Regions from separate parts of the Rhodovastum atsumiense genome, predicted to be linked through region 1. Evidence: riboswitches for the same ligand, from Rfam matches in the RefSeq annotation. Region 1 holds a riboswitch; each other region holds the start of a gene.
What was found. A riboswitch is a leader RNA that binds a small molecule or an ion and turns the genes downstream of it on or off. The one in region 1 is predicted to bind cobalamin.
Positions count from the first base shown of each region.

Region 2: it holds a riboswitch for cobalamin, as region 1 does, so the genes downstream of both, NBY65_RS10160 (cobyric acid synthase) here and metE (5-methyltetrahydropteroyltriglutamate--homocysteine S-methyltransferase) in region 1, are expected to answer to the same signal.
Region 3: it holds a riboswitch for cobalamin, as region 1 does, so the genes downstream of both, bchE (magnesium-protoporphyrin IX monomethyl ester anaerobic oxidative cyclase) here and metE (5-methyltetrahydropteroyltriglutamate--homocysteine S-methyltransferase) in region 1, are expected to answer to the same signal.

Region 1 is NZ_OW485601.1:3,647,283-3,657,163, forward strand. Features, by position in the region: gene NBY65_RS16565 (ribonucleotide-diphosphate reductase subunit beta) at 1-983, shown strand, start outside; gene metE (5-methyltetrahydropteroyltriglutamate--homocysteine S-methyltransferase) at 1,030-3,300, opposite strand; cobalamin riboswitch at 3,434-3,684, opposite strand; gene NBY65_RS16575 (AraC family transcriptional regulator) at 3,771-4,586, shown strand; gene NBY65_RS16580 (methyltransferase domain-containing protein) at 4,757-5,563, shown strand; gene NBY65_RS16585 (hypothetical protein) at 5,574-6,275, opposite strand; gene NBY65_RS16590 (ELWxxDGT repeat protein) at 6,565-7,965, opposite strand; gene NBY65_RS16595 (DsbA family protein) at 8,093-8,749, shown strand; gene NBY65_RS16600 (alpha/beta hydrolase family esterase) at 8,746-9,618, opposite strand; gene NBY65_RS16605 (phosphodiesterase) at 9,618-9,881, opposite strand, start outside.
Region 2 is NZ_OW485601.1:2,223,481-2,233,361, reverse strand. Features, by position in the region: gene NBY65_RS10170 (SH3 domain-containing protein) at 1-696, opposite strand, end outside; gene NBY65_RS10165 (divergent polysaccharide deacetylase family protein) at 1,114-2,076, opposite strand; cobalamin riboswitch at 2,228-2,428, shown strand; gene NBY65_RS10160 (cobyric acid synthase) at 2,575-4,029, shown strand; gene cobT (nicotinate-nucleotide--dimethylbenzimidazole phosphoribosyltransferase) at 4,134-5,207, shown strand; gene NBY65_RS10150 (adenosylcobinamide-GDP ribazoletransferase) at 5,204-5,959, shown strand; gene cobC (alpha-ribazole phosphatase family protein) at 5,970-6,500, shown strand; gene NBY65_RS10140 (hypothetical protein) at 6,706-7,752, shown strand; gene NBY65_RS10135 (class I SAM-dependent methyltransferase) at 8,030-8,674, shown strand; gene hmgA (homogentisate 1,2-dioxygenase) at 8,796-9,881, shown strand, end outside.
Region 3 is NZ_OW485601.1:5,398,788-5,408,668, forward strand. Features, by position in the region: gene NBY65_RS24315 (gamma-glutamylcyclotransferase family protein) at 1-234, shown strand, start outside; gene NBY65_RS24320 (SEL1-like repeat protein) at 242-1,594, opposite strand; gene NBY65_RS24325 (cob(I)yrinic acid a,c-diamide adenosyltransferase) at 1,955-2,530, opposite strand; gene NBY65_RS24330 (adenosylcobinamide-GDP ribazoletransferase) at 2,575-3,324, opposite strand; gene cobT (nicotinate-nucleotide--dimethylbenzimidazole phosphoribosyltransferase) at 3,312-4,406, opposite strand; gene NBY65_RS24340 (cobyric acid synthase) at 4,403-5,881, opposite strand; gene NBY65_RS24345 (hypothetical protein) at 5,997-6,152, opposite strand; gene bchE (magnesium-protoporphyrin IX monomethyl ester anaerobic oxidative cyclase) at 6,345-7,958, opposite strand; cobalamin riboswitch at 8,163-8,381, opposite strand; gene NBY65_RS24355 (carbohydrate porin) at 8,456-9,856, opposite strand; gene NBY65_RS24360 (hypothetical protein) at 9,877-9,881, opposite strand, start outside.

The sequences.
Region 1 (9,881 bases):
ACGCCCGCGCCGACGTCAACCAGCTCCTGCCCATGAAGTATCGATGGGCCTGGGAGAAATACCTCGCCGCCTGCAACAACCACTGGATGCCGACCGAGGTCTCCATGCAGGCCGACATCGCCCTGTGGAAGTCGCGTGACGGCCTGACCGCGGAAGAACGGCGCATGGTGCGGCGGAACCTGGGGTTCTTCGCCGCCTCGGAGAGCCTGGTGGCGAACAACATCGTGCTCGCCGTCTACCGCCAGCTTGCCAATCCGGAATGCCGGCAATACCTGCTGCGCCAGGCCTTCGAGGAAGCGGTGCACACCCATTGCTTCCAGTACATCGTCGAGAGCCTCGGCCTCGACGGCGGCGAGCTGTTCAACATGTACCGGGAAGTGCCCTCGATCACCGACAAGGCGGCCTGGGCGCTGCGGCACACCCGCGCCCTGTCCGATCCCGCCTTCCGGACCGGGACGCCGGCGGCCGACCAGGATTTCCTGCGCGATCTCGTGGCCTTCTACGTGGTGTTCGAGGGCATGTGGTTCTACACCGGCTTCGCGCAGATCCTCTCGCTCGGCCGGCGCAACAGGATGGTGGGCATCGCCGGGCAGTACCAGTACATCCTGCGCGACGAGAGCATCCATCTCAATTTCGGCATCGACGTCATCAACCAGATCCGGCACGAGAACCCGCATCTCTGGACCAGGGCGTTCCAGGACGAGGTGCGGGGCATGCTGGCGGAGGCGGCGGCGCTGGAGGCGGCCTATGGGCGGGACACCATGCCCCATGGCCTGCTCGGGCTCAATGCGGAGCTATGCGCCCAGTACATGCATTTCATCGCCAATCGCCGCTGCGCCCAGCTCGGCCTTGCCCCGGTCTTCGCCGAGGCCGCCAATCCCTTCCCCTGGATGAGCGAGACCATGGACCTGATGAAGGAGAAGAACTTCTTCGAGACCCGCGTGACCGAATACCAGAACGGCGGCGCGCTCGCCTGGGATTGATGCGGGCAAGGACGCGCTGGCCGTTTCCGGCCAGCGCGCCCCGCGCCTATGTCGCCGCGCGCAGCGTCCGGGCCGCCGCGACCAGGTTGGCCAGCGCCGCCCGCACTTCCGTCCAGCCGCGCGTCTTCAGCCCGCAATCGGGATTGACCCACAGCCGGTCAGGCGGAATCGCCGCCGTGGCGTGCTGGAGCAGCGTCGCCATCTCCTCGGGCGACGGCACCCGGGGGCTGTGGATGTCCCACACCCCCGGCCCGATCTCGTTCGGGTAGGCGAAATCGGCGAACACGCGCAGCAGCTCCATGTCGCTGCGCGTGGTCTCGATCGAGATCACGTCGGCATCCATCGCCGCGATGGCGTCGATGATGTCGTTGAACTCGCTGTAGCACATGTGGGTGTGGATCTGCGTCTCGTCGCGCACGCCGCCGGCAGCCAGGCGGAAGCAGGCGATCGCCCAGCGCAGATACGCCGCCCGCTCTGCGCGGCGCAACGGCAGGCCCTCGCGGAACGCCGGCTCGTCGATCTGGATGACCGGGATGCCGGCCGTCTCCAGGTCGAGCACCTCGTCGCGCAGCGCCAGCGCGATCTGCCGGCACACCGTCTCGCGCGGCAGGTCGTCGCGGACGAAGGACCATTGCAGCATCGTCACCGGCCCGGTGAGCATGCCCTTCATCGGCCGCCGCGTCAGCGACTGCGCGTAGGCCGACCAGCGCAGCGTCATCGGGCGCGGCCGCGACACATCCCCCCACAGGATCGGCGGGGCCACGCAGCGGCTGCCATAGGACTGCACCCAGCCATGCTGCGTGAAGGCATAGCCGTCGAGCTGCTCGGCGAAGTACTTCACCATGTCGTTGCGCTCGAACTCGCCATGCACCAGCACGTCGAGGCCGGTGTCCTCCTGCCAGCGCACCGCCTCGGCGATCCAGCCTTCCACCCGCCGCTCATAGGCATCGGCGGTGAGTTCGCCGCGGCCGAGCGCGGCTCGCGCCCGCCGCACCTCCGCCGTCTGCGGGAAGGAGCCGATGGTGGTCGTCGGGAAGGGCGGCAGGCCGAGCCGGTGGCGTTGCGCCGCCTGGCGCTGCGGGAAGGGGCTGGCGCGCGTCTCCATCTCCGGCACCGCCGCGGCGAGCCGCTCCCGCACCTCCGCCCGATGGGCGGCCGTGCTGGCGCGGCGGGCACGGACAGCGGCATCGCTGGCCGCGAGCTGCGCCGCGATCGCCGCGTCGCCTTCGTCGAGGCCACGCGCCAGCGCGGCGACTTCGTCGAGCTTCTGTTCGGCGAAGGCAAGCCAGCCCTTCACCTCGGGATCGAGGCGGGTTTCCTGGCGCAGGTCGAGCGGCACGTGCAGCAGGCTGCAGGAAGGCGCCACCATCAGCCGCCTCGTGCCGCGCCGGTCCGCGACCCGTCGCAGCAGGCCGAGCGTGGCGCGCAGGTCGTTGCGCCACACGTTGCGCCCGTCCACCACGCCGAGCGAGAGCCAGCGTTCGGCCGGCAGGGCCGCGAGCGCCGCGTCGAGATCCGTCGCGCCGCGCACGAGGTCGAGATGCAGCGCCGCGACCGGCAGCGCCGCGGCGGTGGCGAGGGTGTCGCCGAGCGGGCCGAAATAGCTGGCGAGCAGGATTTCCGGCGCCGGCCCCTGGTGCAGCACGGCGTAGGCATGTCCGAGCGCGGCCTTCGCCCGCTGCGGCAGGTCGAGCGCCAGCACCGGTTCGTCGATCTGCACCCAGGCGACGTTCGCCTCGGCCAGTTCGCGCAGGATCCGCGCATAGACCGGCAGCACCCCGTCCAGCAGGTCGAGCGGATCGCTGCCGTCGGTGGTCTTGCCGAGCATCAGGAAGCTCACCGGCCCGAGCAGCACCGGGCGCGTGCGCAACGGCAAGGACGCCGCCTCGCGGAACTGCGCGAGCGGCCGGTTTTCGGTCAGGGCGAAGCGCTGCCCGCCGTGCAGGCGCGGCACCAGGTAGTGGTAGTTGGTGTCGAACCACTTGGTCATTTCCAGCGCCGGCAGGCCCTGCGCGCCGCGGGCGAGCGCGAAATACGTGGCCGGCGACACCGGCCCGTCCGACCAGCCATAGCCGGGCGGGATCGCGCCCAGCATGCAGGCGGTGTCGAGCACATGGTCGTAGAAGGAGAATTCGCCGGAAGGCACATGGCTGATGCCGTGGCCGCCCTGCAGCTTCCAGTGGCGTGCGCGCAGGTCGCGGCCGATCGCGGCGAGGCCGGGCGCGTCCAGTTCGCCTGCCCAGTGGCGTTCCAGCGCGGCCTTCAGCTCGCGGCGGTGGCCGATCCGGGGGAAGCCGAGATTGCTCGCGATGGTCATGCCTGCCTCCATGCCGGGAAGCTGGCCGGGGACACGGGGAGATGGCACGCAGGCGCGCGGGTCTGGCGCCACGCGGCGCCGGAGGCGGTGGACAATGGTCTTCTCCTGCCTCCGGTGCACCCCGCCCGGCGGCATGGTTGGTGCCGCGATGGCAGGTCTCCTGGCTCGCGACGGTCGGGGGCATTCCCCGGTGCCACCGGCCCCGTCTTCCCGAGCCCTTCCGGGCTCAGTGACCCGCCCCGCTGCCGGGGCGGACGGGCCAGCGCTACGCCGCTGACAGTTGCGGGGGCAGCCGCCGACTTGCCCCCGGACCAACGGTCCGGCCGGGGCGCACGGCGTTCCCTTTTCACCCGCTCGCGCGGGACCATCGCATCTCCCTGATATCCCCGACGGGAAGGATGGGCAAGTCAGGCGCTTGCCGCCCCGGCCCCGGCGGCCGTAGAAGCGGACCGCAGCCGAGGACGCAGCTTATGCCCCGCGAGCGTGGCACGCATCATGTGCAGCCTCACGGTTCGGCGTACCCGGGCGTCGAGGCGGTGACGCTGGCGTCCGACCGGGCCTTCCCGCGCCACGCCCATGACCAGTTCGGCCTCGGCGTGCTGAGCACCGGCGCGCAGCGCTCCTGGAGCGGCATCGGCCCGGTCGAGGCCGGTCCCGGCGACATCATCACCGTCAATCCCGGCGAGATGCACGACGGCGTGCCAATGGACGCACGGGGGCGGCACTGGCGGATGCTGTACTTCGATCCGCCGGTGCTCGCCCGCGCCCTGCACGACGAAATCCTCCATCCCGTCGAGATCACTCGGCCGGTGCTGCGCGACACGCGACTGGCCGGGCGGTTCGCGCGCCTGTTCGCGGCGATCACCGCGCCGGCGCCGGATCGCCTCGCCGTCGAGGAAGAAATGCTGCGGACCCTGGCGCTGCTGCTGCGGCGGCACGGTGCGCGCCGTCCGCCACGCCGCGAGCCGCCGCCCTGCATCCGCCTGGCCCTGCGCCGGCTGGATGCTGCACCGGACCAGCCGGCATCGCTGGCGGAGCTGGCCGCGCTTGCCGGCGTGAGCCGCTTCCAGTTGCTGCGCGGCTTCGTGCGGGACGTTGGCATCACACCCTACGCCTATCTGCTGCAGCGTCGCGTCGGGCTGGCGCGGCAGTTGCTGAAGACCGGGTTGGCCCCCGCGGAGGCCGCTGCCGCTGCCGGCTTTGCCGACCAGAGCCATATGACCCGCGCCTTCGTGCGCCAGTTCGGCGTGACTCCGGCACGCTATCGGGCCGCCGTGATGCGGTAAGCACGCGTAGGGCGGATAAGCGCAGCGCAATCCGCCATCGCAACGCTCCGCGAGGTGGCTGGCTTGCGTTGGCGGACCTGCGTCCGCCCTACACCCCCACCTGCAATCCTGTTCAAGACGCCATTGCCTCGCGGCGCCAGCCTGGACGCGACAGCGGCAAGGAACCGGCCATGCACGATACCTACGTCCATCGCTACGACGCGTCCGAAAGCACCCGCCTGCGGGATCAGGCCGGCACGCTGGAAGACCTGCTGCACGGCGATACCTGCTTTCCCGCCGGCAGCGAGGTGCTGGAAGCCGGGTGCGGGGTCGGCGCGCAGACCGTGGCCCTCGCGCGCCGCAGCCCGGACGCACGCATCACCTGCGTCGACATCGCGGCGTCATCCCTGCGCGAAGCCGAAGCGCGCGCCCTCGCGGCCGGGCTGGACGGGGTGCGCTTCCACCGGGCCGACCTGTGCGCGCTGCCCTTCGCCGAGGCCAGCTTCGACCACGCCTTCGTCTGCTTCGTCCTCGAGCACCTGCCCCGGCCGGACCTGGCGCTCGCGGAGTTGCGGCGCGTGCTGCGGCCGGGCGGCAGCCTCACGGTGATCGAGGGCGATCACGAATCCGCCCTGTTCCATCCTGACGATGACGCGGCGCGGGCGGCGATCCGCTGCCTGATGGACCTGCAGCGCGCGACCGGCGGCGATGCCTGCATCGGCCGGCGGCTGTACCCATTGCTGCGCGAAGCCGACCTGCGGGATGTCTCGGTTTCCCCGCGTCTGGTCTACGTGGATGCCAGTCGGCCGGCCCTGGTGGAGGGCTTCATCCGGCGGACCTTCATCGCCATGATCGCAGGTGTGAAGACGGCAGCGATCATGGCGGGACTCACCGACGCGCCGACCTTCGACGCGGGCATCCGGGCGTTGCACCGCACCACCGCCACCGATGGCGTGTTCTGCTATACGTTCTTCAAGGCGGTGGGCCGCAGGACGTGACGCGCGGCAGTTATCGTGACTGCCGCCCGTACAACGCGCTTTCCAGGGCGTCGATGCGGCGCTGCAACTGCTCGTTGGCGCGGGTGACTTCGCTGAGCCGGGCCTCCAGGCGATAGGTGTCCGCATCCCGCCCGGCGGGGGCAGCATCCGTGGCCGGGGCGGCCCAGGCATAGGCGGCCGTGCTGCCCGACGCGACGGCGACCTCGCGGTCACGCCCGTAGCCGCTGTTGCGCGTTGCGTAGCCGGTGCTGCCACAGCCCGGCAACGCGTAGGGGTTGGCCACGTGCTGCATGTTGACGAAGCGTGCCATCTCCTCAGGGCTGCGCAGCATCAGCGCCTGCTGGAAAAAGCCCGTCATGCTGCGGCAGAACAGGTTGCCGCGCCGCGCCATGTCCTGCGACTGGACATTGGCCAGTTCGGAGAGATACGCATCGCGCTGCTCTTCGCCGGCCCCGCCATAGAGGCGCTCGAAATGCGCCGCGATCTGCTGGTAGGCGCCCATCAGCACCGGCTGGGAGCGCTGGACGAAGGCATTGTAGTCGTCCTGCTGCCCGCAGGTGAGGGCAGCAACCATCAACTGGCTCTGCAACGCCCGCACCTCGAACGCGGTCTTCTCGGCGGCCTGCAGGCATTGCTCGGCGGCCTGTCCGGGCAGGGCACTGCCCGCCGCCAGGACGAGAACGGCGAAGCCGGGGAGCAGTCTGGCACGCATGGCTGCCGTCTCCTTCCATGGAACGGAGCGCGCAAGCCTCCGGGCCGCTACGGGAATCCGGAGCCGCGCTGGCCGTCACTGGGCTGATCCATGGGAAGTACATTACAGGATGCATGGAAATGCTGCCATTGAAAGTTGGTCACGAAGTAGTGCGTCCAGGCGGTTGTATTTTCAGCATTTGATAAACTGGTGATTCCGTATCATCATTATATTAGAATTATATGCAAAAAGCTCTTTGGTTGAAGGATGAATATTGAAATCAATCCTGCCATCATCGATGGTGCATGCATCATGAAAGCCATGCGAAGGTGTTGGCGCCGCTGGCCTGACCGGAAAGCGGGATGAGGTCGTTCGCCATATGCGTTCCCGCCTGGGTGCCGTCGGTGATCCATGGCTGCACTCCGGTGGCCGCCTCGTAGCCGGTGAACAACGCCCGCCCGTGCCCGACCGGCAAGAACGTGCCGAAATCGATGATGACGTCGCCCAGGGCATGCGTGCCCGCGGTCGTGCCATCGGTGACCCAGGGAACGCTGGGATGCTCGCCATTATTGGCCACGAACAGCGCGCGGCCCGTCCCGAGAGCCGTGATGGCGGAGTTGTAGACGCCGCCGGGGCCGGGTTGCGTATCCTTCAGCAATCTGGTGCCGGTTGCCGTTCCATCGGTGAGCCAGAATTCGCGGCCATGCACGCCGTCATCGGCGGTGAACAGCACGCGCCCTTGCCCCAGTTGCACGAGGCCCGAGGGAGTGCTGCCGGCCCCTCCGGGGTTGATGTCCTTCAGCAGGCGGGTTCCTGCCGCAGTGCCGTCGGTGATCCAGAGTTCGGCGCCATGCCGGCCGTCATCCGCGCGGAAGACTGCCTTGCCGCAGCCGAGGAAACAGAAGCCCTCGGGACTGGAAGATCCAGGGTTGCTCGGATTGATGTCACGTACCAGATGGGTGCCGTGCGCGGTGCCGTCCGAACCCCATAGTTCGCGCCCGTGCGTGCCGTCCGTCGCGGCGAACAGCACGTGGTCACGGTCCAGCCGGAAGAATCCGTCCGGATCGCTTGCAGCAGCTCCTCCGTTGATGTCCTTGAGAAGTCGCGTGCCGCGGCCGGTGCCGTCGGTGACCCACAGCTCGCGGCCATGCGTGCCGTCCTTGGCGCCGAACAGCACCTTCCCGTGGCCAATTGCGACGAAGCCGGAGGGCGTGCCGCTTCCGGCCCCCGGGTTGAGGTCCTTCAGCAGGGTGGTGCCTCGCCCGGTGCCATCGGTCACCCAGAGCTCGCGGCCGTGCGTGCCGTCATCGGCATTGAACAACACGCGCCCGTCCCGGAGAGCGAAAAATGCCCCGGGGCTGCTGCCGCCCGGTCCATCCCCCATGTAAAGGGGAATGCGCGGGCCGGGCCAGATATCCTTGAGCAGGTGCGTCCCGGCGCTGGTGCCGTCGGTGATCCAGGGCTCGATGCCATGCAGGCCGTCTTCCGCCAGGAAGAGCGCATGCCCGTCGAACGGGAAAAACCCTCTGGGGGCCTGCAGCCGGGGCGGGTTGGGGATGTTGGCATCCTGCAGAAGATGCGTGCCGGCGCTGGTGCCGTCGGAAACCCACGGCTCCTCACCATGAACCGTGTCGTAGGCGTAAAAGAGCAGCTTCCGTCCCTTTCCCAGTCCCAGCACGTTCGAATCGTGTCGAGGTGCGCGGTCGCTCATGGCTTGTCCTCCGCTGGTGCCCCTGCATAGCCGATGCGTCGAGCGAGTGCGTTGGTATGCCATTCACATGCGCGCGCGCCGGTCGTGTCGCGGGACAGGCGGGCCGGAACGGCATAAGCTGTCCGCCATGATGATCGCCGTGCACAGCTACACCATCTATCACTCGCCCAATGCCTATCTCGGCACGGTGCTGCTACGGCGCGCCCTGGCGGGGGTGACGGGCGCCGTGCTCGTGCGTCACCCGATTTTCGTTCCGCGCAGTCGGGGCGTGCTGGTTGCGGAGATGCTCGGCGGCCGGGAGAACCGCAATGCCGGCTCCTACAACCGCGAGGACTGCCGCCGCTGGGCGGATCGCCACGCCATCCCGTTCCACTATCCGCCGCCGGAGCTGTTCGCCGAACGTGCGGCGCGCTGGCTGCGATTCCCGTTCCAGCGCGAGGAATTGCCGGCCCGCGCCTATTACGCCACGCCACCGGACCGGCGCGAGGCGATCGACGCGGCGCTGTTCGCGGCGGCCTGGGTGGAGGGGCTCGACGTGAACGAGCCCGAGACCATTCGCCGGGCCGCATGTCAGGCCGGGCTGGACGGCGACGCCCTGCTGGCCGCGGCGGCGGAGGACACCGCGGGGGAGGAAGCCAGCGCGGCGCTGCGCGACTTCGACGCCCATGCCTGTCCCGGCGTGCCGACCGTGCTGGTGGCGGGCGAGCGCTTCTTCGGCAAGGACCGCGTCGATTGGGTCATCGAGGCGGTGCAACGGCACGCACGTGACGCTGCGGAAAGTTAACGAACCCGGACGGGGTTTGGCCCGGCCCTCTGCCGCAGCAGGAAGTCGAGCAGGATCGATGTCGCATCGGGTGTGGTGGCCCTGGGGCCGGCCAGGAATGCCGGATAGGCGAAGCTGCTGCCGGGCCAGCCATGCCCGGCGCCGTCGATGATCCAGGCTTCGGTGTCGCCGTCCCGGCAGGCTCGGCCGATCGTGCGCCGAATGCCCGCGCCTGCCGCGTGGTCGAGGCCCTGGCATTGGTTCCGCGCCGCCCAGAAGCCCAGCGTGTCCCATGTCGGCAGGATGCGCCTGTCCTGCGTGTCGATGCCGCGCATCGGCACGATCGGGTCGGCGCTGCCCTGGATCAGCAGGAACGGCACCCCCGTACCCGGGACGCATCCCGTCGCGGCCGGCACGGGAAGCCCGGAAGCCACCACGGCCAGCCCAGCCAGCCGCACCCGCCCGGAACAGGCAAGCGCCTGCGCCATGAAGCCGCCACTGGAAAAGCCGACGGCATAGATGCGCGATGGCGCGATCGGCACCACGGCGGAGACCTCCGCCACCACCTGCGCCAGGAAGGCAGCGTCGGCGGCACCGCGGCGGCTGGCCGGCTCCATCGCCCAGGCATGCCATTCGCCCCGCGGATAGGCCACGACGAAGCCGTACCGCGCGGCGGCGGCGGACAGGCCGGACATCCGCGCCATCTGCTCCGGCGAGCCGAGCCAGCCATGCAGCGCGATCACCAGCGGACGTGGCGCATCATCCGCGGCGGGCGGGGCTACCAGCATGTAGGACCGCGTCGTGCCACCGGAAACCACGCCGACCCGGCCGCCCCCCGTGGCGCAGCCGGCCAGCGCCAGCAGCGCCAGAAGGACGGCACCGGCGCGCATCAGTCGATCAGCGTGTCGCCGTCGAAGAAGGGGAAGGGACCCGGCCAGCGCCCCACCGTCGCGGTGTGGCTGATCACGCCGGTCGCCGGGGTGAACCAGTGCAACTGATAGCCCGGCGGCTCCAGGAAGAACGTCGAGGGCGCCTCGGCGCGCAGGTCCAGCGTCACCTGATGCGCCGTCGATGGCGCGGTGGAGGCCAGCGTGCCGGCCCAGCGCGCCTGGATCGGCCGGTGCAGGTGCCCCGCCACCACGCGCTCCACCTG
Region 2 (9,881 bases), 1.4 Mb from region 1:
GCTGCCGGAGGCCGGCGCCCTGGCCGGTGTGTCAGCCGTGACCTTGGGCGGGGTTGGTTCGCGCGCCGGCGTGACGGCCGGCGGGTGCGGCACCTCCCGGGGGGGCGGCGGAGGGGGCGGGGCTTCCCGCGGGCTGGCCGTTGCCGGGTCCTTCGTGGCCGTGCGCTCGCGGCGGGGCGGGGGCTGGGCATGGCCGCTGTCCGCCGGGGTGGCGGCCGACGCCGCCGGCGGCGTGGCCGCAGGTTCGGTCGCGGCCGTCGCCGGGGGCTGGGGTGCGCTCGCGGCGGTGGGTGGTGGAGGCGGCGGCGGCCCGCCGTTCTCGTAGCAGTAGGTGATCATCTTGGCCCACACCCGGTTTGCTGCCTCGACCGTCTCGGCAACGGTCTGGTCCACCTGGAAGCCGGGGGGTTTCGCGCCGGATCCGTCCTCGTAGGACACCACGGAGACGAACAGCGTGAACATGCCGCCATTGCCGCGCGCAAGGTCGACCTGGCCGCAGACGGCGATCTGCCGTGGCATGGCCTGCGGATACACCTGCACGCCGCGGATCCTGACGGCGGGCGGCGAGTCCGAAAGGGCACGCAGGTTCTGCTCGACGAGCTGCCGGGCATAGCCGGTCATGTCGAAGGCCGGCTGCAACGTCTCCTGCTTTTTATCGTCCTTGCATCCGGCAAGCAGCAGAGCCGGCAGGCTCACAGCGGCAACGATCCTGGTCCAGCGCATGCGCACATGAAGCCTTTCTGATCCTGGACCGGAGGGCGAGACGGCAGCTCGGCGGGCCAGCAGAGAGAAACGGTCAAACTCGAAGGTCAACTTATAGGGTTTCAGCGCCATGATCGGCACCGGGCCAGTCCGTGGCTGCCCGCAAGGCGGCCGCGCGGAATTTTCGCTAGTGCCGCGGTTTTGGCAGAAAGTAGCTGGGGTAAGCAGGATTGGTTCCTGTTTTCGCATCACGATTCACGTGACAAAACGCACATATTCCTCGTGAGCGGAGCACAGGTGTTCCGTTCGCGGTGCTACTTCCCGTTGCTGCTTCGATGCTGGTCTTTGATTTGATCGGGCTCGCCAGCCAGGGGCCGCCGCGGCCGCGTCGGGGGCCGCGGCGCAGGGGGGTCAGGCGGAGCCCAGGGTCGAGAGGTCGATCCGGTTGCGGAACGCCACGGACGCCGAGACCGGCCACAGCACGAACCCCTTGGCGGCCACGCCGGGCAGCCAGGCCGCCAGCCCGTCCAGGGTCTTCGGATGCGGATGGCCGATGGCGATGGCGTAGCCGCGATGCCGCGCGATGTGCTCCACCCGCGCGAGCTGCTCCATCACCGAATAGGTGCCCTTCACCGGGTCGAGGAAGATGTCGTTGCCCGCGGCCGGCACGCCGGCCTGCAGCGCGCAGGGCAGGCCCTGGCTGTGCGGGATCACCACGCTGTCAAGGAACAGCATGCCCTGCCGGTGGGTCTCGGCCGCCACCAGTGACATCAGGGCGGGGTCGCGCGTCGCCACGCTGCCCATGTGGTTGTTCAGCCCCACCGCCTCCGGCACCGCCGCGATCGCCGTGCGCAGCCGCGCCAGGTTCACTTCCGGGCGCAGGTCGATGCGCAGCGGATCGGGCCCGGTCTGGCTGGTGCTGTTGGAGAAGGACTGCATCGGCATGTGCAGCAGCGCCTCGTGGCCCCGGGCGGCGGCGGCGGCCACCTGCTCGGGCAGGCGCGGCGCGAACGGGAACCAGGCCAGCGTCAGCGGCCCCGGCAGCGCCACCGTGCGCTCCGTCAGGCGCGTCGCCCCGAGGTCGTCGATGACGATGCTGATCACCGGTTTCCCCTCGGCGGCGGCGGGGGAGATGGCATAGCGGCGCCAGGGCGGCAGCAGCGTGGCCGGACGGGCCGGTACTGTCGGCGGCAACACCGCCGGCTGCAGCACCGGCGTGGTCAGCGCCACCGGCTGCGGCACCGGGGCAGGCGGCGGCGGGGCCGCCGGGGCCGGCGCTGGCGCCGGCGAGCTCGTCAACAGGGGCACGGCCCCGAGCGCTGCCGCACCGCCGATCAGGCCCGCCACCACACCACGCCGCAGCATCATGGTCATCGTCCGTTGAAATCCTGCTTCACCCTGTCTCATAGCTTCCCTGACCAGGACATTCCAATGTCCTGATTGCCGGGCCGCTTCGCGCCATGCCGATACGCCCGCGCAATCGCCGCGCGGTTGGACCGGTTGCGTGCCGGGGCGATCGGGCCTAACACCTGGGGCAGGCGCCGGTGCCCGCAAGGGCTGAAACGGGAACGCGCCCGGGCCGCAATGGCAGTCCGGGGCGCGGCTGCTCCCGCAACTGTTGGCAGCGAGCCGGGTCCAACGAGCCATTGCCTCGCCACCGGGGTGAGAAGGCGGACACCGGCGAGGACCTGCGAGCCAGGAAACCGGCCGGCGTCGAGAATGCGCGCGTGCGCCCGGGCGGGATGAACCGGACGCGGCGGGAGAAAGACCCGCAGGCGGCACTCGCCGTATCGGATCGGCCGCGGTGCAGCCCACCCGGCACGCCTGCAGGACGCCATGCATGCCCGACGATCCCCCTGTCAGAGAGGTCCCATGAAGGCGCTTGGCGTGCTCGGCACCGGATCGGGTGCCGGCAAAAGCTGGATGACCGCGGCGCTGTGCGCCTGGCTGCGCCGCGAAGGCGTGCGCGTCGCGCCATTCAAGGCGCAGAACATGTCCAACAACGCCTGGGTCACCCTCGACGGCGGCGAGATGGCACGCGCCCAGGCGGTGCAGGCCGAGGCCTGCGGCCTGCTGCCGACGGTGGAGATGAACCCGGTGCTGCTCAAGCCTTCCGGCGGCATGGGATCGCAGGTGATCGTGCTCGGCCGCGCCGAGGGCCATTGCGCCGCCCGCGATTATTACGGCCGCGCCGAGCGGCTCTGGCAGGTCGTCGCCGACACGTTGGAAACCTGGCGGTCACGCTGCGACGTGCTGGTGATGGAAGGCGCCGGCAGTCCGGTGGAACTGAACCTGATGGCCCGCGACATCGCCAACCTGCGGCCGGTCCGCCACCTGGACGGACGCTGGCTGCTGGTGGGCGACATCGACCGCGGCGGCATCTTCGCCCAGCTCGCCGGCACCTGGGCCCTGCTGGACGAGGCGGATCGCGCCCGCTGCCTCGGCGCCATCGTCAACCGCTTCCGTGGCGACGCGTCGCTCTTTCCAGACCCGCAATCCTGGCTCGCCCCCTACGCGCCCGGCTTCCCCGTGCTCGGCACCGTGCCGCTGCGCCGCGACCTGCAGCCCGAGGAGGAGGACGGCTTCTCCGCCGCCGACCAGGATCGCGGACAGGGCGACACCCTGGCCTGGGTGCGCACCCCGCACGCTTCCAACCTCACCGACTGCCAGCCCTGGTGGGACGATGCCGGCGTGCGCGTGCGCTGGACCGAGGACGCCGACGTGCTGGCCCGCGCCCGCGCCATCGTGCTGCCGGGCTCGAAGAACACCATCGCCGACCTGCGCTGGCTGCGCGCCCGCGGCCTGGACCGGGTGATCCGCGACGCCGCCGCCGCCGGCACGCTCGTGGTCGGGCTGTGCGGCGGCTACCAGATGCTGGGGGAATGGCTGCACGATCCCACGGGCGTGGCCGGGGATGCCGGCGACGAAGCCGGGCTCGGCCTGCTGCCGGTGGCCACCACCTTCCACGCCGCCAAGACCCTGCGCGCGACCGAAGCCGAATGCGACGGTGACCGCTGGTCCGCCTACGAAATCCACATGGGCGAAACCATCGCCACCGGGCCCTGCACGCCCCTGCACCAGGTGTGGAACGACGGAACCCCACGCCCGGAAGGGACACAGGCTGGGCGGGTCTGGGGCACCTACCTGCACGGCTGGTTCGAATCCCCCCGCTCCCGCGCCCGCCTTGCCACGGCCGCGGGGTTCACAGACTACAAACCACATGCCGTTCCTTGGGCGGAACAGCGCCGCGCGCTCTACGCCGCCATGGCCGAACACGTCGCCGCACACGTCAACCTTGATCCGGTGCGGCGATACCTTGGGATCTGAACGCCCGGGGCGCTGCCCCGGCCCCGGCAGGAGGCTTTGCCTCCTGCACCTCCACCAAGGGCCAAAGGCCCTTGGATCCCCTTTTTCCCCGAAGTGACACCTCCATGAGCCATCCCGCGTCCTGGCAGGCCCCCGCGATCCCGCCGCTTGCCCACGATCTCACCACCGCCCTGCAGGCCCGCATCGACGCCAAGACCAAGCCACCCGGCTCATTGGGCCGGCTCGAAGACCTCGCGCTGCGGCTCGGGTTGATGCAGGGCACCACACGGCCGGTGCTGACCGCGCCGGCGGTGCTGGTCTTCGCCGGCGACCACGGCTTCGCCCGCGACGGCGTCAGCCCTTTTCCGCCGGAAGTGACGCCGCAAATGGTGGCCAACTTCCTCGCGGGCGGCGCCGGCATCAACGTGTTCGCCCGCCTCGCCGGCCTGCCGGTGAAGGTGATCGACGCCGGCGTCGCCGTCGACCTGCCGCCCCATCCCGACCTGATCGACCTCAAGGTCCGCCATGGCACCCGCAACGCCCTGCAGGAGACCGCGCTCACGCCGGACGAGGTCGCGCTCTGCCTCGACCGCGGCGGACAGGTGGTGGCCGACCTCGCCGCCCGGGGCTGCAACGCCATCCTGCCGGGCGAGATGGGCATCGGGAATTCCTCGGCCGCCGCGCTGATCACCAGCGCCCTGCTCGATATCCCGCTTGCCGACTGCGTCGGCATCGGCGCCGGGCACGACCCGGCCGGACACGCCCGCAAGCGCGAGATCCTGGCGCGGGTGCAGGCCCGCCACCCCGGCGTGCGCGACCCGCTGGAAGCGCTCGCCGCCTTCGGCGGTTGCGAGATCGCCATGATGGCCGGCGCCATGCTGGCGGCAGCATCGCGGCGCATGCTGGTGCTGGTGGACGGCATCATCGCCACCTCGGCCGCCCTCGTCGCCGCCCGGCTCGCGCCGGCCATGCTCGACTACGCCGTGTTCGCCCATGTCTCGGGCGACGGCCCGCATCGCCTCGCCGTCGAGGCCCTCGGTGGGCGCCCGCTGCTCGATCTGGGCCTGCGCCTGGGCGAAGGCACCGGCGCGGCCCTGGCCTGGCCGCTGGTGCGCGCCGCCGCCGGCTTCCTGGAGGAGATGGCGACCTTCGAGGCCGCCGGGGTCAGCGAACGGACGGGCGTGGCGCCGCAGCCATGACGCTGCTGGTCCGCGAGGCGCGCGCCGTCTGGGCGGCGGCGATGTTCTTCACCCGGGTGCCGCTGCCCTCGCTGCCGGAGCTGGTTCCCGAGGACCAGCGCCGCGCCAGCGCCTACTGGCCCCTGGTCGGCGCGGCGGTGGGGGCGGCGGTCGCCGGCGTCTGGGCGGTGTCGGCGACGCTGTTCCCGCCCGGCGTGGCGGTTGGCCTGGCCCTGGCCGCGGGGCTGCTGCTGACCGGCGCGCTGCACGAGGATGGCTTCGCCGATGTCTGCGACGGCTTCGGCGGCGGCACGACGCGGGACCGCGTGCTGGAGATCATGCGCGATTCCCGCATCGGCGCCTTCGGGGCGATCGGGCTGGTGATGCTGCTCGGGCTGAAATGGCAGGCCATGGCCGCCTTGCCGCCGGCACTGCTGCCCGCCGCGGTCATCGCCGCGCATGCGCTCAGCCGCGGCGCCGCGGTGGCGATGATGGTGGTGCTGCCCTATGCGCGCACCGACGCCAGCCGCGCCCGCCCGATCGTGGGCCATCCCGGGGCGCGGCTGATCGGCGTTGCCATCACCGCCCTGATGCCCTTGCTGCTCCTGCCGCCCCCTGCCCGGCTGGCCGGACTGGTGGTGGTGGCCGGCATCTGGGGGCTGTGCTTCCTGTGGTTCCGCCATCGCCTCGGCGGCTACACCGGGGATTGCCTGGGCGCCCTGCAGCAACTGGGCGAGATCGGAATGCTGCTCGCCGTGCTGGCGCAGGCATGAGACTGGCCCCATGAAACTTATCCTGGTGCGCCATACCGCGGTCGCGGGCGTGCAGGGCCTGTGCTACGGCCGCACCGAGGTCGCGCTGGCCGACAGCTTCCCGGCCGATGCCGAAGCGGTGCGCGCCGCCCTCCCGCCCGGTCCCTGGGTGCTCCAGGCCAGCCCCGCGCAACGTTGCCGCCGGCTCGCGGACCGGCTGGGCGGTCCGGTCGGCATCGATCCGCGGCTGCACGAACTCGATTTCGGCGCCTGGGAAGGCCAAAGCTGGGACGATCTGCCGCGCCCGGAGCTCGACCGCTGGTGTGCCGGCTTCGTCACCCTCTCCCCGCCCGGCGGTGAATCCTTCACCGATCTCGCCACCCGTGCCCTGGCCTTTGCCGCCGACATGGCACGCCGCCATCCCGGCGCCTGCGTGGTGGCCGTGACCCATGCCGGGGTCATCCGGGCCCTGCTCGCGGCCCGGCGCGGCATCCCCTATGCCGATGCCTTCAGCATCGCCGTCCCCCCCGGCAGCGTGCACCGTCTCGAAGCCGCCGCCTGATCCGCCCCCTCCTGCAAGGTTGGCCCGGGGTCACGCCGCTGCGCGCGCGGGATCGGGAATGAAAACGCGTGGCCGCTTGTTCATAAACGAACCAAAAAGAAAATTGACCTACGCCATTCGAATCGCCTAACAGTAGAACACAAGCAAAACATCAGCGGTTTTGCGATATATAACTATCGTCAACCATTTATGAGAGGCGGCCGGCGTGACTCGCCAGGTACTGACGTCCCCGAGTTTTCTCCAGTGTGACCGAGACTGGCTAGAGTTCGCCTCTGCGCGTGCGACTGAAATCACCGCGGAACTCCAGCAGACGTTCCTCAAGCCTTGCGCTCTGGCCATCCAGGAACGCAGCGAGGCAGAGCGCTACGTGGTCGCGGCGTCCGCTGCGGATTTCCCCCTCGACGACTTCCAGAAGCAGTTGGCGACCATGGCCCGCGGCATGGAAATGGCCGCCGCTGCCGAGGAAAAATACCAGAACGCCATCAGGACATTCCTGCTTTCCAACGAGACCTGGGGCAATCTGTTGCTGCGCTACGTGGGCAGCCTGTTCGCCCCCGAGGCCCGCGAAACCGTCCGCAGCGAACTGAGCGAAAAGCTGAGCGGTGCCTCTGTCGATCCGCGGACGGCACAGGAGCATTTCCGGCTTGAACGGGCCCCCGCGCTTGAACTGGTGGCGAACGCGGGCGAGCACGCGGCGCTCTGGATGGTCGAAGCCTGGCTGACGGCGCTGCTGCAGGACCGGCTTCCCAATACCGCGGTGCTGGAGGCGGCGGGTGGCTATGCCCAGGCCGTCAAGCCGCGTCGCGCGGTGTTCGGGCGCAATCTGGACCTGAAGGTGGCCGGCCGCAGATGCCGGCTGGAACTGCAGGTGCCGGAACGCACCAAGAAGCCGCCGGTGCTGATCTGGCCGGCGGTGCTGGGGGCGGACCTTCCCGCCGCGGTCGACAAGCCGCTGGACTGGGCGGTCAAGGTCGGTGCCTCGCATGTCGAGTTCACCGACGAAACCTGCGTGATGGATGTCGGCCAGTGGGTGGTGCGCCTGCCGCTCTCTATCGCGGGCAAGGCTTTCCTGGCGGACATGGCCCGCAAGCTGGGCCAGCAGGAGACGATGTTCTTCAGCTTCGCCGGCGTGCCGGAGGGGGCCGAGTCGTTGCGCCTGTTCCGGGAAAGGATCAGCCTGGATCGCTACCGCTATACCGTGTCCCTTTACTATCCGGTCCAGGCGCCCATCCTCAAACCGAAGGTCGCCTGAGACCGCCCGGGTCGGCGCCGGTCATGACATCATCGCGATGGCCGGTCCGGCCTGGGGGGGCAGGATGGTGCCGATCCAAAGGCACGGGCAGGAAGATGGGGCCGGCCTCGCTTCCCCGCCCGGCATGAAACCATTCCGACGCGACCCCGACCGACAGATGTCACGCAGCCTGCATCGGACCGTCACCGAAGAGACATGGTGGGTCGCGTAAACGCCGCCTGCGACGCGCGATACGCGGCCCTGGTGGCCGCGGGCGCAGTGACAGGAGCGATGACGGATGATGACGGACGGCGTGCAGAGCGTGCTTGCGCGGGTTGAGTTCTCCACGCCCGGCATCGACGAGCCTCCGGCCCAGCCCACGGCCGTTGCCCGTCCGGCCTTGTTCCTGCGCCGGTGGCTCGCGCATCCGTTGCGCACCGCCTCCATCGTGCCGTCCTCGGAGACGCTGTGCCGCCATATCGCCCGCCTCGCCTGGCCGGCGCCGGGCAAGGCGGTGCTCGAACTCGGCGCCGGCACCGGCGTGGTGGCCCGTGCCATGCTGGCGGCGGGCCTGGCGCCGGAGCGCCTGATCCTGGTGGAGATCGACCCGCAGATGGCCGCCCACCTGCGCGCCTGCTTTCCCGAGGCCACGGTGATCGAGGGCGATGCGCGGGCCCTGCCGGAGCTGCTGCCGGCCCGCTGGCAGGGGCGGATCGGCAGCGTCATCTGCGGCCTGCCGCTGGTCATGCTGCCGATTGAGGAGCAGCGCCGCTTCATCGACGCCATGACCGCGGTGGCGCCGGGGCGCGGGTTCCTGCAGTACAGCTATTGCCTGACCTCGCCGCTGCCGGCGCGCCGCCACGGGCTGGTCGCCCGCCGCGAGGCCTGGACTCCGCTGAACCTGCCGCCGGCGAGCGTCTGGCGCTATTCCTCGGCCGCCTGACCGGGCCGTCATCGCCGGCCTGGACATCCGGCGGCGCGACCGCATCTCCGCCTGATCCCTGCAAGGATGCCGACCGTGAACGGTCGCCACCTTGTGGGGCTCAGGGAGGAGAACACCATCCATGTCCGGCTTCGCCAGCCCCCGCGCTCAGGCCGAGGCAACGACGTCGCCCGGCTATCTCTCGGGTTTCGGCAACGGCTTCGAGACCGAGGCGCTGCCCGGCGCCCTGCCCGTCGGCCGCAATTCGCCGCAGCGCTGCGCCTACGGACTCTATGCCGAGCAGCTCAGCGGCTCGCCCTTCACCGCGCCACGCGCTGCCAACCAGCGTTCCTGGCTGTACCGCATCCGCCCGAGCGTGCGGCACTGGGGCCGCTTCGAGAAGATCGATGCCGGCTGGTGGCGCACCGCGCCCTGCACCGAGGTCGAGCCGCCGATCGCGCCGATGCGCTGGGATCCCATTCCCATCCCCGAGGCGAAGCTGTCCTTCATCGACGGCGTGCACAGCATCACCACCGCCGGCGATGCCGCGATGCAGAGCGGCATGGCCGCGCATGTCTACCTGGTCACCCGCTCGATGCAGGACGAGGCGTTCAGCAACGCCGACGGCGAGATGCTGTTCGTGCTGCAGCAGGGCGGGATGCGCTTCGTCACCGAGTTCGGCGTCATTGATGCCGCGCCCGCCGAGATCGTCGTCATCCCGCGCGGCGTGAAGCTGCGCGTGGAACTCCGGGACGGGCCGGCGCGCGGTTATCTCTGCGAGACCTACGGCAGCCCCTTCACCTTGCCCGAGCGCGGCCCGATCGGCGCCAATTGCCTCGCCAATCCCCGCGACTTCCTCACCCCCGTCGCCGCCTACGAGGACCGTGAGACGCCGTGCCGGCTGGTGGTGAAATGGGGCGGCACGCTGTGGCGCACCGATCTCGATCATTCCCCCTTCGACGTGGTCGCCTGGCATGGCAACTACGTGCCCTACAAATACGACCTGCGGCGCTTTTCGCCGGTGGGGCCGCTGCTGTTCGACCATGCCGATCCCTCGATCTTCACCACGCTCACCGCGCCCTCGGAGATACCGGGTACCGCGAACGTCGATTTGGTGATCTTCCCGGAACGCTGGATGGTGGCCGAGGACACGTTTCGCCCGCCCTGGTACCACGTGAACATCATGAGCGAGTTCATGGGGCTGGTCTTCGGCCAGTATGATGCCAAG
Region 3 (9,881 bases), 1.8 Mb from region 1:
TTGCCGGGCTGGCGGCGGGTGGCCCTGCCGGGCGGACGCTGGCCGAGCCTGCGGCGCGGGCCGGGGGAGGTGGAAGGGGTGGTGGTGACGGTGGACGCGGCGACGCTCCGCCGCCTGACGGCCTATGAGGGGCCGGCCTATCGCCTCGTGCGGCTTTGGGTGCGCACGGCGCGCGGCGGCCTGCCCGCCTATGCCTGGATCGCCCCGGGAACGACGCGCCGGCCCTGGCCGTGAGCCCGGATCAGCGGCCGCGCGATCCGCCGCGCCCCGGTTCGGATCGCCAGCTTTCCTCGGCGGTGCGGCGTACGCGGGCGGCTTCGCCCGGGTCGGCCGGCTTGATCCTGCCCGCGTCGAGATGCGCGGCCAGTTCGCGGGCGGCCTCGGCGTCCCCGAGGGCGGTGGCCCGGCGCATCCAGGTTCCCGCCTCGGTCGCCAGCTTCGCCGCCAGCGCGACGTTCGCCACCAGGCGGAGATCCGCCGCCTTGCCGGAGCGGGCGATCTCGGACAGCACTTCCTTGCCGCGCGCGACGATGACCGCGTCGCGCGAGGTCAGCATCAACTGCGCGGTTTCCGCCTTGTTCTTGGCCGAGGGGCCTATCCGCAGGGCGTTCTCGTAATCCCGGCGGGCCACCCGTTCCTCGCCCTTGCGGGCGGTCAGTACCGGATAGATGTCGCGCAGATAGGCATAGCGGCGGGCCGCGGCGGCATTGCCGTCCCGGGCGGCCTCGTTGTACCACCCGCTGGCCTTGGTGATGTTGCGGCCGACCCCGAGCCCTTCCTCGTAGCATTTGCCGGTCTGGTGCTTCGCCCGGGTGACCCCGAGCAGGGCCGCCTTCTCGAAATAAAGGAACGCCGTCGTCGGATGTTCCCGCACGCCGACGCCCTGGGCGTGGCAGAAGCCCAGCCACAGCGTGCCCTCGGGATGCCCCGCGGCGGCGGCGATGGAAAGGGCGGCAAAGATTTCGTCGCTGTCGCCATCGCCCCACAGCAGATGGCCCAGTTCGAAAGCTGCCTTGGGTCGTCCGGCGGCGGTGGCGGCGCGCAGCAGTTCCAGCGTCTCGGTGCGATGGCCGCCGCTGGTCGCCAGCATGACCCCCAGGCGCTCGGCCGCTTCCGGGGATCCGGCCGTGGCGGCGACCCGCAGCCAGTGTTCGCTTTGCTTCGGATCGGCGGGGACACCCCGGCCCGACCGCATGGCCTCTGCCCAGGCCAGCATGCCTTCGGTGTCACCGGCCTCGGCCGCGGTCCGGTACCACTGCGCTGCCCGGGCGTGATCCACGGGCACGAGGTTGCCGGCGGTCAGCATCGCCCCGGCGGCAAGCATCGCACTGACGATCCCCCCTGCGGCCGCGATCTCGAAATGCGTCAGGGCGCCTTCCGGATCCGGCGGTCCGCCCAGCCCGTCGCGCAGCATGACGCCGGCCTGCTCCGCCGCCGTCAGCTTGCCTTCGGCGGCCAGGGTCAGGGCGAGACGCCGTGCGGCGATCTGGCCAAGCGAGGTCGCGTGTCCGTTCAGGCCAGGCCCATGCGAACCTGCCGCGCCGTTCGTGTGGGGCCGGGGGGAAGGCGGGGGCGCGTCGGCACGGCTTTGCATCACGGGCAGCAACTCTCTTGGTCGTGCAAACAGTAGTTGGCTTTTCCCTCGCCTCCGGGGGGCCGCCCGCGGGGACTGCCGGGGATGAATACACGCGCAGGGTGAGAAATGCACGGCTTTGTTCAGCCGAAAATCTTGATTGTCAGATGTCACGTTTAAAATAAAAACCAAATCATATTGCAATATTTCTACGATTTCGATTTATATATCATCCCGGACTGGTGGCGTTTTCGGATATATGAATACCAACATCACGACGATGATTTGTCATGATCCCGAATTCGGGTGAATATTCGGTCGTGGTCGACCGGTTGCCGACGGGTCCCGCGACGGGCTCAACGCCGCGGGACCGAGGCCGATTCAGCGGATGCCGCGTGGCGCCCAAAGGTCGTCGCCGTTCCCGTTGTCGTTCAGCCGCCGTGCCAGGACGAACAGGAAATCGGACAGCCGGTTGAGGTAGCGCAGGATTTCGGGATTGACCGGCTCGGCGTGCGCCAGCGACACCACTCGCCGTTCCGCCCGCCTTGCCACGGCGCGGGCGAAATGCGCCAGTGCCGCCGCCTGCGTGCCGCCCGCCAGGATGAAATTGGCCAGTCGCGGCATCGCCGCGTCCATCGCCGCCAGCTCCTGCTCGATGCGCAGCAACGGCGCCTCCGTCACCGCCAGCGCGGCATCCTGCCCGGCCACGCCGTGCAGGTCGGCGCAGACATGGAACAGGTCGACCTGCACACGCCGCAGCATCGCCGCGACCTCCGCGTCCTCCGTCGCGCCGGCGCGCAGCATGCCGAGGATCGTGCCCAGCTCGTCGATCGCGCCGCAGGCTTCGACGCGGGCGGCGTCCTTCGGCACCCGTGCGCCGCCGCCGACCGAGGTTTCCCCACCATCGCCGCGGCGGGTCACCACCCGCGTCCCCCGCGCCGTTGCTTCTTCCGCCATGAGAGATTTCCCCTTTTTTATAGTGAACCGGGACAGGCGGCCGCTCAGGCGGTCGCCAGCACTGCCAGCAGGATCGCCAGCTCCGTCACCTGCTGCGTCGCCCCCACGCAATCGCCCGTGTAGCCACCGATCCGCCCGCCGAACCACAGCACGCAGCCCAGCCAGACCAGGGCAGCCGCCCCGAGTGCCGGCAGCGGCACGCCAAGCAGGAATGGCGCCAGCCCCGTGGCCGCGGCCAGGGCCAGGCGCGGCGCGCTCTTCCGCCCCACCACCGGCCGCGCCCGGCTGCCCTCGCCGCGGGCGTAGGGCAGCACCGCCATCAGCGCCACCGCCCAGGCGCGGCTGGCGGCCTGCGCGGCCAGTACGGTGGCTGGCAGGATCGCCCCCGGCAGCGCCGCCATCGCCTGCCAGCGCAACCCCACCATCACCACCAGCCCTGCCATCCCGTAGCTGCCGACACAGGAATCCTGCATGATCGCCAACACGCGCTCGCGCGTGGCGCCGCCGCCGAAGCCGTCGCAGACATCGGCGAAGCCGTCTTCCTGCAGCGCGCCGGTCAGCAGCACGCCGACCGCCACTGCGAGCCCCGCCGCCACCGGCGCGGCCAGCCAGGGCCGCGCCGCCGCCCAGCACGTCCCCATCGCCGCGCCGACCACCAGCCCGATCAGGGGCCAGTAACAGGCGGCGCGGCGCAGGTCGGCGGCGTCCAGCAACGGCCGGCGCGGCACCGGCAGGCGGCTGAAGAATACCGCCGCCGCCAGGACCGCCCGCACCTCGGTGGTCAGCCGCTGCATGGCAGCACCACCTCGCGCCCGCTCACGCCGGCTTCGTCGAAGCTCGCCATCTCATCCAGCATGGCGACGGAGGCGCGCACCAGCGGCCAGGCCAGCGCCGCCCCGCTCGCTTCGCCCAGCCGCAACCCCAGGTCCAGCAACGGCCGCCCGCCCAGCGCCGCCACCGCATGCCGGTGCGGCCCATCGCCCGAGAGATGCGCGAACACGGCGTAGTCGCGTACGGCCGGCGCCAGCCGCGTCGCTGCCAGCATCGCCGCGGTGGCGATGACCCCGTCCACCATTACCAGCATCCGCCGCGACGCCGCCTGCAGCATCGCCCCGGTCATCATCGCGATCTCGCAGCCGCCGAAGGCCGAGAGCGCCGCCAGCGGCGTGCGCGCGGCATGGTGGCGCCGCCAGACCTGCGCCAGCACGTCCTGTTTGCGGGCCAGCGCTGATCCCGCGCTGCCGGCGCCGATGCCGACGCATTCATGCAGCGGGCGTTCCAGCAGCGCCGCGTAGATCAGCGCCGCGGCCGAGGAATTGCCGATGCCTTTCTCGCCGGGCAGCAGGGCGTTGCAGCCCTGTGCCGCCAGCGCATCGACGACGGTGGCGCCGCGTTGCAGGCACAGCGTCACCTCGGCCGGGGTCAGGGCCGGTTCATGCAGTGCATTGCGGCTGCCCGCGCGCACCTTCATCACGATCAGGTCGGGATGCGGCGGCAGGTCCACCGCCAGCCCCGCATCCACCAGCTTCAGCGCCAGCCCCGCCTGCCGCGCCATCACCGCGCTGCCGGCATGGCCGGCCAGGATGGCGCGCGCCACCTGCGCCGAGACTTCCTGGGGGAAGGGCGACACGCCTTCGGCCGCCAGCCCGTGGTCGCCGGCGAAGATTACCACCGTCGGCGCCACCAGCCGCGGCTGCAGCGTGGCCTGCATCAGCCCCAGCCGCAGCGCCAGTTCCTCCAGCCGGCCGAAGGCGCCGCGCGGCTTGGTCTTGTCGTCGATGCGTTGCTGCAGCGCCGGTGCCAGGTGCCGCGCCAGCGGCGGGATCTCTGGCACTGTCCAGGCGGTGGGAGTGTCCGCCAGGGCCGCGGCGCTCATCGGGCCAGCGCCAGCAGCGCATCCAGATCGAGATTGGCCTCGACATGATCGGCCAGTGCCTCGATCGCGGCTTCGGTGCGCGCCTCGAAATCCAGCGCCGCCGCTTGCGCGCCGACCCGATCGAGCCAGCGCGCGCGGAAGCCGTCGGCGCCGAACAGCCCGTGCACATAGGCACCGGTGACGCGGCCACAGCGCGACACCGCCCCTTCCGGACGCGGCGGCGCGCCGCTGCCGTCATCGAGCAGCAGCCAGGGACGTGCGAGACCGGGGCCGGTGGTGCGGCCCATGTGCATCTCGTAGCCGGTGACGCGCTCGCCGCTGGCATGGTCGAGCATGTCGATCTCGATCAGGCGCTTCTCGCCGCCGATCTCGGTCTCGATGTCGAGCAGGCCAAGCCCCGGCGTCTCGCCGGGCGGGCCCTCGATACCGGTGGGGTCGCGCACCACGCGGCCGAGCATCTGGAATCCGGCACACAGCCCGACCACGCGGCCGCCGCCGCGTACATGCGCGAGGATATCCAGGTCCCAGCCCTCGCGTCGCAGCACATCGAGGTCGCTGCGCGTCGCCTTGGAGCCGGGCAGCACGATCACGTCGCTGTCGCGCGGGATCGGATGGCCCGGATGCACCCAGCGCACCGAGACCCCCGGCTCGGCGCCGAGCGGGTCGAGATCGTCGAAATTGGCGATGCGCGAGAGATGCGGCACCGCCACCTTCAGCCCGCCCGCGCCGCCCGTGGCCGGGCGTTCCAGCGCCAGCGAATCCTCGGCCGGCAGTCGGTCCGCCTGCTCGAACCAGCGCAGCACGCCCAGGAACGGCCAGCCGGTGCGCTCGGAAATGATCTCGCAGGCCGGCTCGAACAGCGAGAAATCACCACGGAACTTGTTGACCAGATAACCCGCCACGCGGGCGCGGTCGGTGGAGGAGAGCAGGGCATGCGTGCCCACGATCGCCGCCATGGTGCCGCCGCGATCGAGGTCGCCCAGCACCACCACCGGCAAATCGAGCGTCTCGGCCAGGTGCATGTTGGTGATGTCGGAATTGCGCAGATAGAGCTCCGCCCCGCTGCCCGCGCCCTCCACCAGTACCAGGTCGGCCTCGGCGGCGAGGCGCTCGTAGCTGTCCACCACCGCCGGCATCAGCCCGTGCCGCATCTGGTGATAGATGCGGGCCGGGCAGTTGCCGAGCACCCGGCCACGCAGCACCACCTGCGAGCCGATATTGGTCTGCGGCTTGAGCAGCACCGGATTCATGTGAATCGAGGCCGGCACCCGGCAGGCCCGCGCCTGCAGCGCCTGCGCCCGGCCGATCTCGCCGCGCGCCTCGGCCGGGGCGTCGGCATCACGCACCACGGCGGCGTTGTTGCTCATGTTCTGCGCTTTGAACGGACGCACCACCAGGCCGCGCCGCGTGTAGGCGCGGCACAGCCCGGCCACCAGCATGCTCTTGCCGACATCGGAGCTGGTGCCCTGGATCATCAGGGCGCGGGCGCGTCGCGGCAGGGAGACGGTGCGCGGGGTGAACACGATCGGGGCGAGCTGGTCGGTCATGAAGGATCCGGTTGCGGGTGCGAGGAATCGGGGGCAGGGGGCATCAGCGCGACAGGTACAGGATCACGCGTGCCAGCGCACGCCAGGCGCGGAACCAGGAATCGGGCGGATTGCCCGGACACGGGAAGCGGAACGAGGTCCAGATCGGGCGGTGCTGCTGCCGGCAATCATCCTCGGGCCATGGAAGCATCGCGTTCATGTTGCACCTTTCGCGGGGCGTTGCCCCGGGCCCCACCAGGGGGCTTTGCCCCCTGGACCTCCACCAAGGGCTTCGCCCTTGGAACCCGATCTTTCTGTGCCGCGCAGCGCTTTTGGGGTGCAGGGGCCTTGTGGCCCCTGCCGGGTCCAGGGCAGAGCCCTGGCCTTTCTTGTTTCCAAAGCAGCCATCGCCTCACTCCGCCATTTGCTGGTCGCCGCCACCGCAGGCACGGATCTGCGCTGCCGCCGCCGCGGTGGTGGCGGCTTCCTGCTTGCGCCGGGGCGCGTTTTTCCAGGCTGCCGCCGATGCGGTCACGGTGGCCCCGGCGACGTCGCGGCGATCGTCGAAATGGAAGTCCACCTTCTTCTTCGACTGCGGGCCCCAGTAGCCGAACCGGCCGAGGTCGTAGAATTTCCGTTCGAACGCGCTCTTCAGATAGGCCTTCAGGCAGCCGAGCAGATATTTCCGCCGGTACGGGTCGCGCTGCCACGGATAGGAGAACAGCGACTTGTGCATGTAGAAGCGGCGGTAGTTGTGCATCACCCGGTCGAGCAGCTCGCCGCGCTCCATCGCCGCCGGCTTCATGATCGGGGTGACAAAGTTGTATTTCTCGAAGTCGAACACCTCGACCTTGTCGCCAAGCTCGCGGAACAGGTCGGAGAACGGCCAGGGGGTGAACATCGACCAGTTGGCCATGTCCGGATTCCAGTCCATGACCATCTGGTAGGTTTCTTCCAGCGTTTCCGCCGTCTCGTTCTCCAGCCCGACGATGAACTGCGCCTCGGTGACGATGCCGTTCTGGCGCAGCAGCGTGATCGCCTTCTTGTTGTCGGCGACAGTGGTTTCCTTGTTGAACAGGTCGAGCTTGAGCTGTGCCGCCGCCTCGGTGCCAAGCGAGATATGCACCAATCCGGCCTTGCGGTAAAATGGCAGGTCGGCCTCATCGCGCAGCACGTCGGTGACACGCGTGTTGATGCCCCACTGGATCTTGTCGGGCAGGCCGCGGTCGATCAGTTCCTGGCAGAACTCGACGAACTTCTTCTTGTTGATGGTGGGCTCTTCGTCGGCGAGGATGAAGAAGCCGACGCCATGGTCGCGCACCAGCGTCTCGATCTCGTCCACCACCTTTTTCGGGTCGCGCACGCGGTAGTCGCGCCAGAACTTCCACTGGCTGCAGAAGCTGCAGGTGAAGGGGCAGCCGCGCGCGAGGTTCGGCGTCGCCACCGGCACGCCGAGCGGGATGTAGATGTATTTCTTCCAGTCCAGGATGCTCCAGTCCGGGACGATGGTGTCGACATCGCGGATCGGCGGTTCGGCCGGGGTGGCGATCACCTGGGCGTCCTCGCGGTAGGCGATGCCGTTGACCTGGCCGCGTTCGGTCGGCCAGCGTCCCTGGTCGACCGCGCGCACCAGGTTCAGCAGCACCGCCTCGCCCTCGCCGCGGATGATCGCGTCGATCCAGGGCGCTTCCATCAGCACCGGCTGGTACATGAAGGTCGGGTGGATGCCACCGAGCACCGTGATGACGTTCGGATGCACCTCCTTGGCGATCTTCAGCACCCGTTCGGCGGTGTAGATCGCCGGGGTGATGGCGGCGGTGCCGACGATGTCGGGCGTCTCGGCGGCGAGCATGTCCCGCAGGGCTTCATCGGAGATGTCGTCGTTCATCGCGTCGATGAAGCGGATGTCGGCGTAGCCGGCCGCCTTCAGGTAGCCCGCCAGATAGGCGGCCCAGGCGGGCGACCACTTGCCGGCGATCTCGGCACCGCCGGAATGGTAATTGGGATGGATCAGCAGGATCCGCATCGATGGCCTCCGCGCCAATGCGCCGCACCGCACCCGGCACGGCGGAGGGCAGGCCGTTGGGCGCCGCCTTTGGCTCCCACCGGTCCGAACCAGTGTCGGTCACGCCGGATCGTCACGGAGACGGGGTGGAGAGGGAGCGTCTGCGAAAACCGGAACCGTCAGGCCCGTTCCAACGCAGTCGCACCACCGGGACACCCCGCCCGAGGACGTTCGACGGCCGTGGCAGGTCTCCTGGCTTGCGGGTCGTCGCCTCCGTCCTGGCCTTCCCGATGCCGTTCCGGCACCAGTGACGCAAATCGGATGATGGCTCGCCGCTCACAGTTGCGGGGGCAGCTCCGGCATGGTCGGCAGACGCACCGGATTCCCTCTTAGCTTCTGCTTCCGGCAGATGGAAACAGAAGAACCACGACACGAAACCCGTAGCTTTCGACAGGGCACTTTGTCAAGTGAGCAAGCGTGTGGCGGATGAAATCCGCTCTACGTGCTACGTGCCTGCGTCAGAAGGTGATGGTGCTGCGCAGCCCGAAGATGGCGGCGTCGCCGATGCGCTTGGTGGGATCGAGCGGATCGGGCACGCCGCCGGCCGGGCGGAACACGTACTGGAAGTCCGGCTGCACGATCAGCCATGGCGTGACCTGCGCCTGGTAGGTCAGTTCCAGCACCGTCTCGCTGTTGCGGATCGGATAGGACGCATCGGTGAAATACGTCACGTCGCGATCGTAGCGGCGGGCCTTGGCACCGATATGGGCATAGCCGATGCCCAACCCGATCGTGTCGTTCTCGCGGGCGGGGATCGCCCCCTTCCAGGTGACGCCCACGTTCATGAAGAAGTTCACCGGATTGCGGTCATTGGTGGTGCCGGTGATGCGGCCGAACACGCCGATGCCCTGGTCCTTGGTGCCGGGCTTGCGCCAGACCATCTGGTCGGCCACGGCATAGAGGCTCCAGTTGTTGGTGCGGCCCAGCGCCACCCCGCTGCTCGACGGATCGGCGAGCAGCAGGCCGTCATTGGCATAGCGCTGGTCGGAGAACTGGTTGGAGTTGTACCAGCCACCGACCTTGTAGGTGCCGGGAAGCCCGGTCGCGTCCTCGCCGCCGTTGATGCTGTACTGCACCTCGCCGATGACGAAGACGCCGCGGTTCAGGGTGAACGAGGTGCCGGAGGGGTTGCGCACCTGCGGATCCGGATTCTCCCCGACCGGGGCGGGGTCGCCGCTGTAGACGCCGAGCAGGACAGCGAGATCCTCGCGCGGCTTCACCTTCAGCCGCACGCCGGGGGTGGCCAGCGGATAGGCCGGGCCGCCGGAGGGCAGGTCTACCGCCGCCAGGGTCGGCCAGCCGAACGATGCATTGATGAACAGCCCGCCATACTGGGAAACCTGGAATTCCTGGTCGGCCGCCTGCTGGCCGACGCGCACCGAGACGCGGTCGTCGAACAGCGCCTGCTCGTACCACAGCTCGAACAACCGGGTGGCGCGGGTGGCCTCGATGCCGCTGACGGTGTTGATGTTGCCGATGTTGTTGGAACTCAGGCCACGGCCGTGGATCTGGTAGGCGCTGGCGTTGAAGGTGCCGCCGGGCAGGCCGAACGCCTTCCCGGTATCGACCTGCACCCCCATCAGCGTGGCGCCCTCGTAGACCGCGCCCTGGCGGAAGCCGCCGCTGACATTGCCGAGCACCTCGCTGGTCTCCTGCAGGGTCAGGGTGACGCCGGCATCCTCCAGCCGGGAGCGCAGCCCGCCGGGATCACCGAGCATGTGCTCGCGTTCCCAGAAGCCGGCCTCCGCGTCGGCGGCCTGCGCCGGCAGCGTCGCGGCACTCGCGAGTAACAGGGCGAGGGTGCCGCGCGGCAGGCAGGATCGCAGCGCATGGGGGCAGGCAGCAGCAGGAAAAGGCATTCGTAAGTTTCCGGTCAGTTTCATT